Regions from separate parts of the Bacillus infantis NRRL B-14911 genome, predicted to be linked through region 2. Evidence: riboswitches for the same ligand, from Rfam matches in the RefSeq annotation. Region 2 holds a riboswitch; each other region holds the start of a gene.
The links. A riboswitch is a leader RNA that binds a small molecule or an ion and turns the genes downstream of it on or off. The one in region 2 is predicted to bind thiamine pyrophosphate.

Region 1 (4,715 bases), 1.2 Mb from region 2:
ATAGGGCTGTCCAGATGCAGGTCTGCTGCATGAATAAATGTAATTTCCTTCATAATGTTCCCTTTCAGCGCTTTTCTCCTATTTTATCACCTGGAAAAAGCGAATGCACGTTCCTCTACAAAAAGTTATCAGGCTTTGAACCTTTTGCATCTTCGGAGAGTATAAGAAGCAAATAACATTAGGAGTGATTACCCTTGTATAAAAATCCTCAATCGGCACTTATTAGACTCAAATATATTTCTGCCGGCCTGTTTCTTTTGTTCATCATCATTTCGGCTCTGACAGGAAGCTGGAAGTTCACGGCTGCTGCTGCATGGAGCATCGGCATTGTTTATCTGCCTACTTACGGCAGCATACAAAGGCAAATGGAAAAACAGTCCAGCGAATAGACAAAGGCCTGCCGGGATATCCTGGCAAGCCTTTGTCTTATTCAATAGTGGACCGATTCGCTCTTGCGGCATTTTGTGCAGGTCCTGTATCCATCTGCCTCATAATAGATATGGGAGCAGCTTCTCTGTATCTCTGAAATTTGCTTTTCCAGCCCCCGGATCTTTTGCTGCATATTGAGGATCTGCTCTTCCATTTTCCAAACTTCAGTATTTCTTCTATGTTCAATAGATGGATGAGCCACGGCTGGCAAACTCCCCGGCTTTTTGCTCCATTGTATCCTCAATTGCCTCTGAAACGGTTTTCCCCTGACCTTTGGCCATCTGGCGGATATCCTTGGAAATGCGCATAGAACAAAATTTAGGGCCGCACATAGAACAGAAATGGGCGGTTTTTGCCCCCTCGGCCGGCAGGGTTTCATCATGGTATGCCCGCGCCCGTTCAGGATCCAGGGATAAATTGAACTGGTCGTTCCACCTGAAATCGAACCTGGCCTTTGACAATGCATCGTCCCGAACCTGGGCACCGGGATGGCCTTTGGCTAGATCTGCGGCATGAGCTGCAATTTTATAAGCAATGACCCCTTCCCTGACATCGTTTTTATCCGGAAGCCCAAGATGCTCCTTTGGCGTTACATAGCAAAGCATACTAGTGCCAAACCATCCGATCATCGCTGCTCCTATTGCGGATGTAATATGATCATATCCCGGGGCTATATCTGTCGTCAGTGGGCCAAGCGTATAAAATGGCGCCTCCTTGCAAATTTCCATCTGCTTATCTACATTTTCTTTGATCTTATGCATCGGAACATGCCCCGGCCCCTCGATCATCACCTGGACATCATGCTTCCAGGCTATTTCAGTTAACTCTCCGAGCGTTTCTAGCTCCGCAAATTGAGCCTCATCATTCGCATCTGCTATAGAACCCGGACGCAGCCCATCTCCGAGAGAGATGGAAATATCGTAAGCTTTTAAAATTTCACAGATTTCCTCAAAATGCGTATACAGGAAATTCTCTTTATGATGCTGGAGGCACCATTGGGCCATGATCGACCCTCCCCTGGATACAATACCTGTCGTCCTTTCGGCAGTCAGCTGAATATAGCGGAGCAGCACCCCTGCATGGATTGTAAAATAATCCACTCCCTGTTCAGCCTGCTCTATCAAGGTATCCCTGTATATGTCCCAGGTCAGATCCCCGGCAATCCCCTTCACCTTTTCAAGTGCCTGATAAATCGGTACAGTCCCAACAGGAACTGGAGAATTGCGGATGACCCATTCACGGGTTTCATGGATGTTCTTCCCGGTCGAAAGATCCATAATCGTATCTGCCCCCCAGTGCACTGCCCAGGTCATTTTTTCCACTTCTTCCGCGATGGAGGAAGAAACAGCCGAATTGCCGATATTCGCATTGACCTTCACATGAAAATGGCGGCCGATGATCATCGGTTCCGCCTCCGGGTGATTGATATTGGCAGGAATGATCGCCCTTCCGCTTGCCACCTCGCTCCTGACGAATTCAGGATCCAGATTTTCCCTGATGGCGATGAACTCCATTTCAGGTGTAATGATCCCTTTCCGGGCATAATGCAGCTGAGTCACATTCCTGCCCTCTTTTGCCTTGAGAGGGAAGGGGGCTTTATTCGGGAAAATGTCTGCATAAGAAACTTCGGTCCCGGCCCGAAGCCCGTTATCCTCCGGCTTCTGCACTCTGCCTTGATAAGCTTCCGCATCCTTCCGCTCCTCAATCCAGCCTTCCCTTACCCGGGGCAAACCTTTCGTTATATCTATCTCAAAATCAGGATCAGAATAAGGGCCGCTCGTGTCATATACACAAACAGGCGGATTGTCCTCTGTTCCAATAGCAGTCCTCGAGCTTTCCTGGATTATTTCCCTGACCGGGACCTTTATATCGTCCCTGATGCCGTTTACATATACTTTCCGGCTTCCTGAAAAAAACAGTCTATTCATTTGATATAAATCTTTCATACTTCTTCCTCCTCCATCTTTGTGCCTCAGGGCAGTTTTTTACGGAGGAAGCAGGCCATGCCGGCTGCTTCCCTACGCTGACATTAATCAGATCAGGTTCCAAGGGTTTAGGATTTTCCTTTCTCAGCCTGTAAAGCTCCCCCAGCAGTGAATAAAATCTAATAGAAACTTTCTTGCATTTTTCAAAATAAAAACATCAAGTTATCTGCACACTATTTTTTCATGCGTTTATTTTTTCACAGCAAAAACCCCCCTTGCATATTGCACCGGGGGCATGCCAGGCCAAAAAATGGCATACAGCTGCCGCATCTTTCTTCTGCAGAAGCTAAAAAGCGGACTCCTGCAAAAGGAGTCCGCGTATGTATGACAAATAAAAGCCATCTACACTTCCCTCCGCTGGTACGAACCAGATCAGGTATAAAAGGGTCAAAGACTAAAAACGGGTCTTACTCTCAGCCGGCCTCTACCGGCACCCCCAGTGCCAAAATATGCTATTTTCATAAGCTACTATACCATATGCCGACCAGGAAGAGAACAGACTAATTTCATATTATTCCAAAAACACAAAGCTGGAGATTTTAAGATTTGCGGTCCTACCCTCTGTGTTTGCTGCATAAAATTGTACTAGTCCTTCCGGGCTAATCCTTGAATAGGCGAGTGATATCATTGAGCATTGGAATATACATCAGCTATATCGTTTTAGGACTTTCACTGGCGGCGCCGATCGGCCCTGTCAATGCTGTCAGGCTGGAAAAGGGGCTGAAAAACGGATTTTGGCACGCATGGATTGTCGGCGCGGGATCGATGATCGCTGACGGGGTTTATATGCTGATCGTCTATCTCGGACTCGTGCAATTCCTTGACTCCCCTATGATTCAAACCTTCCTGTGGCTGTTCGGCGGTTTTATTCTTCTTTATTCCGGAATCGAAGGCATGATGAATGCCAATAAAATATCTGTCACTTACATACGGAGCAAAGAATCGCTGTTCAAATGCTTTTTCACCGGATTCATCATGTCGGTTTCAAGCCCGCTGTCGATTTTGTTTTGGCTGGGGATTTACGGATCGGTTTTGGCCAAAACTGCGTCCTCCTTTGGGACAGGCCAGCTTCTTGTCTACAGCCTCATGATTTTTATCGGACTGGGCCTTTGGGACATTTTTGTGGCAGGCCTGACGAGCGGATTCAGGCGGTTCCTGACCTCAAAAGCGATCATCATCATCAGCATGCTTTCCGGACTGTCGCTTATTCTTTTCGGAATCTATTTTGGATATCAGGGGATTGCTTCTTTGTTTGGATAAAAAAACAGACAAACCTGATATAAATCGGGTTTGTCTGCAGTCATTATTTTTTAGAACATTGGAACAGCGGCATTAAGTATTTAAGCCTGTTGATTGGAGTGCAAGGCACGCAGACTCCTGCGGGAGATAGCGGCAAGGCTGAGACCCCGCAAGAGCTTGCTCTGAGGAGGCTCAGCGTCGCCCCGCGGAAAGCGGAGTGCCTGGAACGCAAATCAACAGCCCCATTTATAGGCGGAAATTATTCATTAAGCTTGCCAGGGCTGATTGACCGCCTATTTATTTTTAGACAGCTGCAAAGCTTTTTTTATATCCTTGAAGGAATTGGATTTTCCGTACATGAGCACTCCGCCCTTGTATACCCTTGCTCCAAATATTGAGAGCAGCAGGATGGACACAACCAGGATCCCAATCCCCGCTATCGGCTCCCAGACCGGCAGGGTGAGCATTCCTACTCTCATGAACATCAGCATCGGGGTAAAGAACGGGATATAGGAGCTGATGGTCACAAATGCTTTTTCCGGCTGTGACAGCCCGATGATCGCGATCATAAAGCCGGCTACAACGAGCATGGTCATCGGCATGATCATCTGCTGGACATCCTCGATCCTGCTGACAAGCGAGCCCAGGAAAGCTGCAAGTGTGGCATACAGGAGATAGCCGAGAATAAAGAACACTACAGCATACATGATAGTGGCTGCCGGAATATCGCCGAATCCGAAGAATTCAAAGAAGCCTCCCTGCATCGACTCAAGATTCCGCTTGACGAAAAAGTAGCCTACCAGCAGCAGCACCGACAGCTGCGTCAGGCTAAGCAAGGCGATCCCGAGAATTTTGGCGAACATCTGCTTGATGGGTGAAACGCTTGAAATCAGGATTTCCATCACACGCGAAGATTTTTCCGTAGCTACTTCCATCGCAATCATGCTTGAATACATGATGACAGCAAAATAGATGATGAACAGCAGCACATAAACAAGGCCCCTTGCCTGTGTCAGCTCTTCTTCTGTTTTGGCATTCTCCTCCAGCGCATCCCTTTGGAAC
Region 2 (4,715 bases):
CATCTTTATCAAAGCAGGAAATTTCATAATGAACTCCCCTGAATAGCTGTGAATCTACACGTACCTGAAGTTTGCCCTGCTCGCTCGGAGTAATTTCCATATCCTCCGGCCTGATGACCACTTCAACCCTTTCATTCAAATCGAAGCCGGCGTCTACACATTCAAATTTCCTGCCTGCAAATTCAACCTGATAATCGGTTAGCATGGTCCCTTCGACGATGTTGGACTCACCGATGAAGTCGGCCACAAACCGGTTGACAGGCTCATCATAAATATCAGTTGGCGTTCCGCTCTGCTCAATCCGGCCTTTGTTCAGCACAAAGATTTCATCAGAAAGAGCAAGCGCCTCTTCCTGGTCATGGGTGACAAATATAAACGTAATGCCAAGCCTTCTCTGAAGCTCCCGCAGCTCGTACTGCATTTCTGTACGCAGCTTCAGGTCCAGTGCAGAAAGGGGCTCATCCAGCAGGATGACTTCCGGTTTATTGACAATTGCCCTCGCAATCGCGACACGCTGCCTCTGCCCTCCTGACATCTCTTTGATTTCCCTCTGTTCATATCCTTCCAGGTTGACAAACTTGAGCGCCTCTTTCACCTGCTCATTGATTTCCTGGTTTTTCATTTTTTTGATGCGCAATCCGAATGCCACGTTTTCAAATACATTCAAATGCGGGAAAAGTGCATAGTCCTGGAACACGGTATTGACCTGCCTCCTGTTGGCAGGCACTTTATTGATTTTTTGTCCATTGAAGAAAATGGATCCTTCTGTCGGTTCGATGAAACCCGCAATCAGGCGCAGGATCGTCGTTTTTCCGCAGCCTGAAGGACCAAGGAGCGTGTAGAACTTTCCCCTTTCTATATCAAAGCTGACGGCGTCCAGAACCGGACTGTCATTGTCATATTGTTTTGTAACATCTTCAAAGCGGATAATAAACTTATCTGTCATTTCAATCTCCTTTACTATATTAATAGTCGATGTACCTCTAGAAGTTAAGCCTTGTAGGCCAGTTTATCACTTTAGTATAATAGCGTAACTTATTATATACCAAAATTTGTCGAATGAAAGCATTTTTCAGCAATTCTCTTCAATTTCCCTTTTTTAAAAACAAAAGCAGTCGCTTCTGGCCGATTCGCCAGAAGGGACTGCTTTGTGCACATGGTTATCAGTTCGCCAATTTATGCTCTTCCGCAGCGGAATATACCTGTTTCCTCTGTACCAGGCGCGGCGCTGCAGAAAGGAGGAGCCACAATACGGCTGTACATAAGACAGCTGACCCGAGCATCGTTATCCCATTAATCATGAGAGAATATACAAAAGGAGACATCCCTTCAGGTGCATAGCTTCCAAAGAAAATCATACCTGCAAGAAAGTGCCAGAAATATCTGCCCGCACTGCCAAGGAAAATGGCTGCAGCTGTCCATCCCAGAGCCTTACCCTTCTTGCCTTCAGCAAGGCTTTTTTGGAGGGCAAGAGCTAAGAAGCCGGCACAGCCAATAAAGGCGAAAGCAACGAAGTATTCAATGAAAGTCTGCAGGGGCGTCACTATCCAGGCGTCGCCCATGACAATCTGGAGAATCCCCCATAAGAATCCGGAAATGAAGCCCGCTTTCCAGCCCCATCGCAATGAAAGTATGAAGATGGGCACCATTGCAATGGAAATGGATATTGCAGGCGTTAGTTTAATAGAAGGAAGCAGATCAAGAATAACAGCGAATGCTGCAAAAAAAGATGCTTCAATCAAGGCAACCAGCCCTAATTTTTTCATAAAAAATTCTCCCCTTTTGTCCGAATTAACGCAAACCTCAAGGGAGAACTGATCAGGAAGCGGGCATACCTTCACCCATCCATCCACATCCCTGCGCTAGAATTATCTAACAGGTTCAAAGGGTCAGAACAAAAGTTCACTCTCAGCATTAAGCTCCCCTTGTGGTTACGTTATGTAATTAATACTATAATGCATTATATCTCATTCCATCAGGCAGGAAAAGAGCATATTCTGAAAATCGTTTTGTCATGCCGGTCCTCCTTTCTCTTTTTCGAGCTTTTCATAAAGTTCAAGACTTTTGCTGCTGAGATACTCCAGCAGCTTAGGGTGCTGTCTGAAATAGTCGACAAATTCCCTTTGTTCTCTCTCCTGGAACTTAAGCACCTGTTCATAATGCTTGCTGCAATAATAAATCGTACGGTCCCTGTTCCACTCCTTGAGGGGGATCAGGTCCCCCGCTGCCTGGCAATAAAGGCATTTTTTCATATGATCCTTCCTCTAAGTACAGATTAAGCTCCAGGCAGGAAAAGTTGTTTCCCGTCCATACTTTAGTATATTACAGAACGTATGTTCTATTCAATTCATCAGTTTTACTGGTTTTTATATGATCTAATCGGGTATTCAATTAATATATGAAGTATTCTTGTAATTGTTTAAATTTTCAAATAATAAGAATTTACATGCATACAGGAAGGAGGCTTTAAGATGAAGAATATCCTTGATATTAAAGGCAGGCTGAATCCATATTGGTTCAATAAAGTTATTTTCAAGGTTTATATCGCTGACGCAGTGGATGAGAAAACAGTGGAATTGGAAGGTCAGAAGCTTGTTGTGGTCAATGAAACTGAAAAATTGAAGCCCGGCGAGAAGCTCAAAGTCGAGTTTCTGAACATGTGGTTTGTCTATAGCCGGATACCACGCGCAGATCAGCCAGCCAAGCAGCCGCTTTAACTCAAAAGCCGCTTTTTTCTTCTCCTTCCTTCTTTTATTTTTATATTTCACTAGTGATGTTCTTCACTTTCTTTTATAATATGAAAATAAAAGAAAAAAGGAGATTTAACCTTGGATAAAGAAATCATTAAGTTTATCAGAAAGAATTATAATCTTTCACAGCGTGAATTCGCCAAAATGATTAATTGCAGCTTTTCACTGGTTGCTTTGATTGAAATCGGGAAACGCAATGTTTCAGACAATATAGAAAAAAAGATTAAAAATGCGTTCGGACTTGAAGCGCAGGATATTGAATCCATTACCAGCATCATTAAGGAAATCGGCCGCGGTATGCCTCCTTTCAGCTAAAAAGCCTGGATGGGAGGAAATACCTCTGCTTAGCCCTCCCCGCTTTGGCCGTTTTCCAGCTGGATTACTTGATACAGCGCAACAGATTTCCCTCTGTTAATAATATTCTACTAGTATTCAGATCCCCTTCAGATTTGATTTTCTCACCTTTCAGTTTTAATCTTGATTCTGAACCTGTCCCTTGCCAAGGAACATCCCTGATGCAGTCCTGACAGGAGAAATAAGGTGAAAATAGTTTGCCTCCCCAGGGGAAGAGATCAGGATTGGCTTCATTGTCCCATAAAGCCTTATTTTAATATATTCTGACTCTGTTCCTATCAGCGCATCCGCCAGATAACTCCCATTTATTACTGCTGAAGCTTCTGTTTCTCCTCTGATGCTCTGCAATTCCTGCACCTCCTCGATCATGCCCATTTCAGACATTGGGGAAGATATAGTGATGGAGTTTTCATCCTTGGCTTGGATGGAAACAAGAGAGCTTCTTTTTTCTCCAGCAAATATCATTGTCCGCTTGACACCTTGAAGAAGGTGCTTCCTATTGATGACTAACTCTGTTTTGCACCCTTCCGGCTTCAGTTTCTCAGAAGAGGGAAATCTGCCGGTCAAAAGCGAAGAGCAGAAACGGAATGTTGATGTGGCGAATACGGCCTGTGAATCAGATATATAAATGGCTGCTTCTCCGCTTGGTGACTTGCCTATCAATTTGAGCAATTCTGCTGCATTTCTTGCCGGGAGAGTAAATGACTGGCTGAACCCAGCAGAGCCGTCAGCTTTCCACATGGCAAGCCGGCTTGAATCTGTCGCCGTGAATGTCAGCCCGTTTTCATCAAATGCCAGATTGATGCCTTCCAGGATTGGCCTTGAGCTTGTTTTGGCCGCAGATGCAGCTGTATTCCTCAATCCTGCTGCAAGATCAGATGCTTCCAATGGATATATATAAGGAAACTCTACATGTGCTCTATCAGGAAACTGGTCTAGCGGGAAACCCGCAATCGCTGCGGAAATCTGCTTGTCCATTGAATTAATCAGGATTTTATGTGAAGTGGAAGCTTTGATGCTTAAACGGCCAGGTATTTTCCTGATGACTTCAGAAAGCATTCTTCCATCAGCTGCCAGCTTTCCATATTCCAATATATCCAGGCCAGAATCCCTGCAGTTTATTAATGGGTGCTCAAAGATCACAGAGCGGTCCCCGTTTCCGGAAGAGACAGAAAGGCCTCCGCTGTGTGCTTCTATCATAACGAGTTTGCCAGCAGCACTATGGCTTCCCCCTGCGATTCTTGCCGCCTCACTGATGCTTTCAAAAATACTCTCACCATTTACTTTAAATTCCATCTGGTCCACCTCCTTTGATATGAGAATAGCTCTCTTTCACTGCTAAATCCGCCTGCCTCTTTTAGACATTTCTTTTTTCCGCAATAAATCTTCTGCAGCCGTAATGCTCCGCGTCAGCCATTCAGGTGCATCCGGCTGTTCAAGGATTTCTCTGATGCTCATCCACATCACTTCCTCGTTTTCATCAGGACAGACTGGACTGGCTTCACCGCTTTGGTATTCACACAGAAAAACAATGTCAATCACATGATATCCGTCATCCGTAATGAAAGAACTGCTGCATACATACTCCATTCCATCTTTAATCAGTACACC
Region 3 (4,715 bases), 330 kb from region 2:
TCTTTTACAACAGCTGGCTTGATTGATGACGGCAAATGGAAGATATCGACTGTTTCCGCCATCTTACCGGCCGCCCTTTGAGAGAAGCTGGTCGGCTGCAATGGAGCAGCCTCTTGCCTCAGAACCCTTTACTCTCCCGAGCAGCCTGAATCCATGCTCCGTTTTCATACCAAGATCTTCCGTCAGGACGGCCAGGCAGGAATTCCAGTTCGCCAGGTCATAGTGGGCAAGCACTCCCGTCTCTCCTTCTTTTACCGGTTCAAAAGTGGCTGGGTCCAGCACTCTCGTCTTCAGCCAGACCGGCCCGCTCTTATCGGTTATTGCCTGTTTTCCCGCAAACCTTGAATGAATATTCTGGTCATAGATCTGAGAGCTGAGCTCCGTCATGCCGTACATGTTTATCTGCAGATCCTTTTCTATTCCAAAGAAACGTACATAATGTTCAGCCATTTCTTCCGGGCTTATTTCCTTTGCCTGGCCTTTGAACCCGCCGGTATCAAAAATCCTGCTGCCCTCATGCATTAAAAATGACTGATTATTTTCTTTCAAAAAATCAAAAAAATGAACATAAGCATATGTTGCCCCCATGATCAGTACAGGTTCTCCCCTTTCTGACATCATGCCGAGCGACTCTGCTGCTCTCTGAAAGTCAAGGCCTTCTCCATTGTGAAAGAAGCGGCTGTACTCATTGCCGTAATAAAAGACAGCATTGGTAAGGTAGCGGGAAAGGGAAGAGTTTTTGTTATACTCATCTGATGGTGACAGTACAAAAATGGCCATCTTTTCCCGGTCAGGCAGTACAAAGTTTTTGAAAGGGCCTTTCATGGAGAGATCCCACAAGGATAAATCCGGATGAAAGTTCTTACCCTTAGCATCAGGATTGGTCGTCCCACTGGTCATAAAGACTGCCTCCGCCTCTTCAGCCGGTTCGCAGGTTAGTGTCAGATCTTTAAAACCATGAACCGGCATAGGGGGAATTTCTTCCCATGTGTGCACTGTAAAGGGAGTCTTCCTTTTAGCCTGGCAAAAGTTTTTATAAAATAAGTTATTCTCATACTGATAGCTGAAAAGTTTAAGCGCCAGTCTGCCAAACCTCTCATCAGAATCTTTCCCTGCTTCGATAAAATCTTTAATTTCCGCTATCAAACTGATCGATTCTTTTTTCATCACTTGCCGCTCCTTTCTTAAACAGATTTGGGAGATTGACTAAAGACAGCTGAAGAAAGATGCTAGTGAATGCTCCGATTAAGATGCTGTTCGTCAGGAATGTCCCTGCTATTCCTGACGCATTCACAGCATATGAAGGCAGTGATATGGCCAGCAGCATGGAAAGCCCGACAATCATATAGTTGATTTGAGTAGCTTCCGCCTTTGCCAGAATCGAGATCCCTGTGAACACCAGCGTTGCGGCAGCCGGCAGGAAGATTCCGCCGACAACCGGGGCCGGCGTCAGAGCCAGGAGTGCGCCCGCTTTAGGCACAAGCCCGAGCACCAGGAAGATGACAGCAGCAGCCATGACCGGGTATCTTGAGCCAACCCCGGTCAAACGCAGCAGGCCGACATTCTGCGCATAAGCTGTCGTCGGAAATCCGCCGATCAACGCTGACACAAAAGAGCCCGCCGACTCTCCCGCAAAACCGCCGCGGATCCTTTTGGCTGTCAGCTCCGTTTTCAGCATCGCAGAGGACGCCTGATAAACGCCCATTGCCTCTATTACAGCCACAAGATACGCAATGAAAAAGGTCAGGAAGGCTGCCCATTCAAATGTAAGTCCATACGGAAGCAACTGTGGAAGGCCAAACCATGCACTTTCCTTGATCATGGCAAAATCAGCTTTTCCCAGCGAAAAAGCAAGTGCATCGCCTGCAATCAAAGCAATCAAAAACGAAAAAGACTTCCAAAGACCTTTTCCGAACAAAGAAAGGCCAAGGACAATCAAAGCTGTTGTTATCGACAGCAGCAGGGTTGATGGACTGGCAAACCCTTCATCACCCGGAGAGCCTCCCAGAAATTCATGCAAAGTGAACCCGGCAAGCGAGATCCCGACTAAGAAAATGACGGTCCCGGAGATGACTGGTGTGAACAGGGCCCTCAAGCGCCCAAGCACCCCGGTTATTGATAAAAGGAACACAATGGCGGCACTCACCAGGATGCCCCCGGTTGCTGCAGCAAGCCCATTCGCCTTGCCGGCTGAAATCATAATTGCATCAAATGCAGCTGACGGTCCCTGAATGATCGGCAGGCGGACCAGCTTTGTCGCCTGTATAAAGGTGACAATACCGGCTGCAATGAAGATGCTGTTCACCATATTAGCCGATAATGCAAATGGCAGTCCGATCATAGCTGCCACAAAGATGGGATCCAGCCAGACATTCGAGACAAAAACGTGCTGGAGCCCATATAAAACGGTTTTTCCCGGCGGAAGCTTTTCTTCCAATCCTATTAATATCTCATCCGTGCTGGATTCTGTTCTTCTTTCGTCCATCTTCATTCTCCTCATCCTTTAAATTGACCTGTTCGAAAATCGGTGTCCGTTTTTTCTTCAGAATGGCCAAAATAATGATTCCCAGTAGGGCTCCGGCAGTCGAACTGAAGATAAAGAGCGGAATAAAGCCGAATAGTGCGGCCTTCTGCCCCATGATCATGGTGGCAAGCGGATATGAAAGGAGCGCACCGATGATGCCGGTGCCAATCACTTCCCCAGTAAAGGCCATCGACAGCTTTTTTGTCCTGCTGTAGAGAAGCGCTGCAAGCAGCGCACCTGCCATGCTCCCTGGAAAAGCAAATACTGAGCCGGTTCCCATTAGATTCCTGAGCAGCGATATACATAACGCCTGTGCCACGGTGTAATAAGGGCCAAGCAATACGGCTGACAGCACATTCAGCAGATGTTGGACCGGGAATACTTTTGTAAAGCCAAGCGGAATATACAGCATGCTGCCTGACAGCGTTCCCACTGCAGCCATCATTGCAGCAGCAGTTAATCTTTGTGTTTTACCCATACAAAAATCCCTCCATGCTAATTTGCACTGAGGGAATGGAGGCGGAGGGGTTAACATGCCGGCTCTTTGCCAGCCGCAGCATAAAATCCCGCACTTCCCTCCGCCGGCATAACCCGGATCAGGTATAAGGGTCAGGGCCGAAAAAGGCCCACTCTCAGCCGGACTCCTCCGGCTCCCCCAGTGCTTTTATGTATTAACTTATCTTGGATATAAGGCTGTTTAGACCTTTAACGGCCTGGCTTAGAGTTTTTAAAATGAAGTGCCGGCCATTTTACCGTTAATTCCTGCTGGTATAGGAATCTATCAAGAAGGAACTGATATAGGCTTCCAATCAATTTTAAGATTACTGCTCTTTTGATCCCCACTAAAAAAGCCCGGTCCCCATATGAAAGAAGGACCAGGCTTTTGCACACATAAAAAAAGTACTGTTGCTCATTCTACTTTCCTACGCTGGCATGATCCAGTTCAGGTCCAAAGGGTTAAAAAACATCGGTTTTCCTCTCAGCCCGCCTGTGCGGACACCCCTAGCAGTCACACAATATCCAATTAAGAATCATCATAACTTTGTTACTGTCAAAAGTAAAGACAATGTTTATTTCTTCCTGCGCCTGATCAAAAAGAAAGCTGCGCCAATAACAGCCGCCGCAATCAGCATATACACCACATTAGAATACATATCCAGATACCCCACTGCCGTTTCCCATGAATCACCAAAGGCCGCTCCAATATTTACAAGGATTGTATTCCAGATCAATGTGCCGATGACTGTAAATAGCAGAAACAGCGGAAAGTTCATTTTTGCCATCCCGGCAGGAATGGAAATCAGGCTTCTTACCAGCGGGATCATCCGGCATATCAGAATTGTCCAATAACCGTAGCGGTCAAACCATCCAAAAGCTTTATCTAAATCAGCCTTTTTCAGGCGGAGTATGCCTCCCCACCTGTCTATCATTCTCTCAAACCTGTTTCGGCTCAGTAAAAGGCCCGCCCCGTATAGCAAAGCAGCGCCCACTGTCGAGCCAAGGGTAGCCGCTGCAATCGTTCCAATAACAGTAATATTTGTTTGTGCCGTCATGAAGCCGCCAAATGTCAATATAATTTCAGACGGGATAGGGGGAAAAATGTTCTCAAGCGCAATCAGCAGGAAAATTCCTGCATATCCGAATTGTTCAATCACATCTTTAATCCAGTTCTCCATAATACCTCCCAAGACGAAAAAGCATATCAGTTAATTAACGTTAAATTCTGTTTCCTCCCCTTCAGGAAAAGGAAATTCCCTATAAGTTCAGGCCATTCAGATGAAATTAGAATAACTCATCCTGAAAAATAATCAAACAATAACTTGCACAAGACCAAAAACAAGAACATTTGTTCTTGAAGTGCATATGTTTTATGGAGACTCTTAATGAGGAGGATGTCCATGAAAGCTATCCCTGATGCTTTTGCCTGCATGGCACGTTATCTTATGGAGGATGATGAAGCATCTGCAGAATTGTGGAATAAAGTACTCCTTGCTGCTAAAAAAAACGGGTTGGGAAATGACGAGGAAGCTATATTGCCTGCTGCTGTAGAATCATTAAGGGTACTGATGAGGAAAATGAAATCATCCCAGCCTGCAAAAAGTCCTGCCGCTTATTTTTACGTTGTCATAGATCGCAAGCTAAAGCTGCTGAAGGTACATTTTTAATTTTGTTAAGAACTTACCTGAGCCGA

Region 1: it holds a riboswitch for thiamine pyrophosphate, as region 2 does, so the genes downstream of both, thiC (phosphomethylpyrimidine synthase ThiC) here and thiT (energy-coupled thiamine transporter ThiT) in region 2, are expected to answer to the same signal.
Region 3: it holds a riboswitch for thiamine pyrophosphate, as region 2 does, so the genes downstream of both, thiW (energy coupling factor transporter S component ThiW) here and thiT (energy-coupled thiamine transporter ThiT) in region 2, are expected to answer to the same signal.

The regions. Positions count from the first base shown of each region.
Region 1 is NC_022524.1:1,211,469-1,216,183, reverse strand. Features, by position in the region: gene N288_RS06330 (metallophosphoesterase family protein) at 1-53, opposite strand, end outside; gene N288_RS06325 (hypothetical protein) at 195-389, shown strand; gene thiC (phosphomethylpyrimidine synthase ThiC) at 612-2,375, opposite strand; TPP riboswitch at 2,428-2,528, opposite strand; TPP riboswitch at 2,747-2,862, opposite strand; gene N288_RS06315 (LysE family transporter) at 3,042-3,674, shown strand; gene N288_RS06310 (ABC transporter permease) at 3,947-4,715, opposite strand, start outside.
Region 2 is NC_022524.1:2,378,046-2,382,760, forward strand. Features, by position in the region: gene N288_RS11855 (ABC transporter ATP-binding protein) at 1-946, opposite strand, end outside; gene thiT (energy-coupled thiamine transporter ThiT) at 1,164-1,766, opposite strand; TPP riboswitch at 1,838-1,936, opposite strand; gene N288_RS11865 (hypothetical protein) at 2,013-2,252, opposite strand; gene N288_RS11870 (hypothetical protein) at 2,472-2,717, shown strand; gene N288_RS11875 (helix-turn-helix transcriptional regulator) at 2,829-3,065, shown strand; gene dnaN (DNA polymerase III subunit beta) at 3,222-4,400, opposite strand; gene N288_RS11885 (NUDIX hydrolase) at 4,443-4,715, opposite strand, start outside.
Region 3 is NC_022524.1:2,705,971-2,710,685, forward strand. Features, by position in the region: gene N288_RS13710 (acyl-CoA reductase) at 1-101, opposite strand, end outside; gene N288_RS13715 (LuxE/PaaK family acyltransferase) at 64-1,167, opposite strand; gene N288_RS13720 (solute carrier family 23 protein) at 1,130-2,485, opposite strand; gene thiW (energy coupling factor transporter S component ThiW) at 2,451-3,002, opposite strand; TPP riboswitch at 3,081-3,191, opposite strand; TPP riboswitch at 3,428-3,538, opposite strand; gene N288_RS13730 (DedA family protein) at 3,595-4,200, opposite strand; gene N288_RS13735 (hypothetical protein) at 4,423-4,689, shown strand.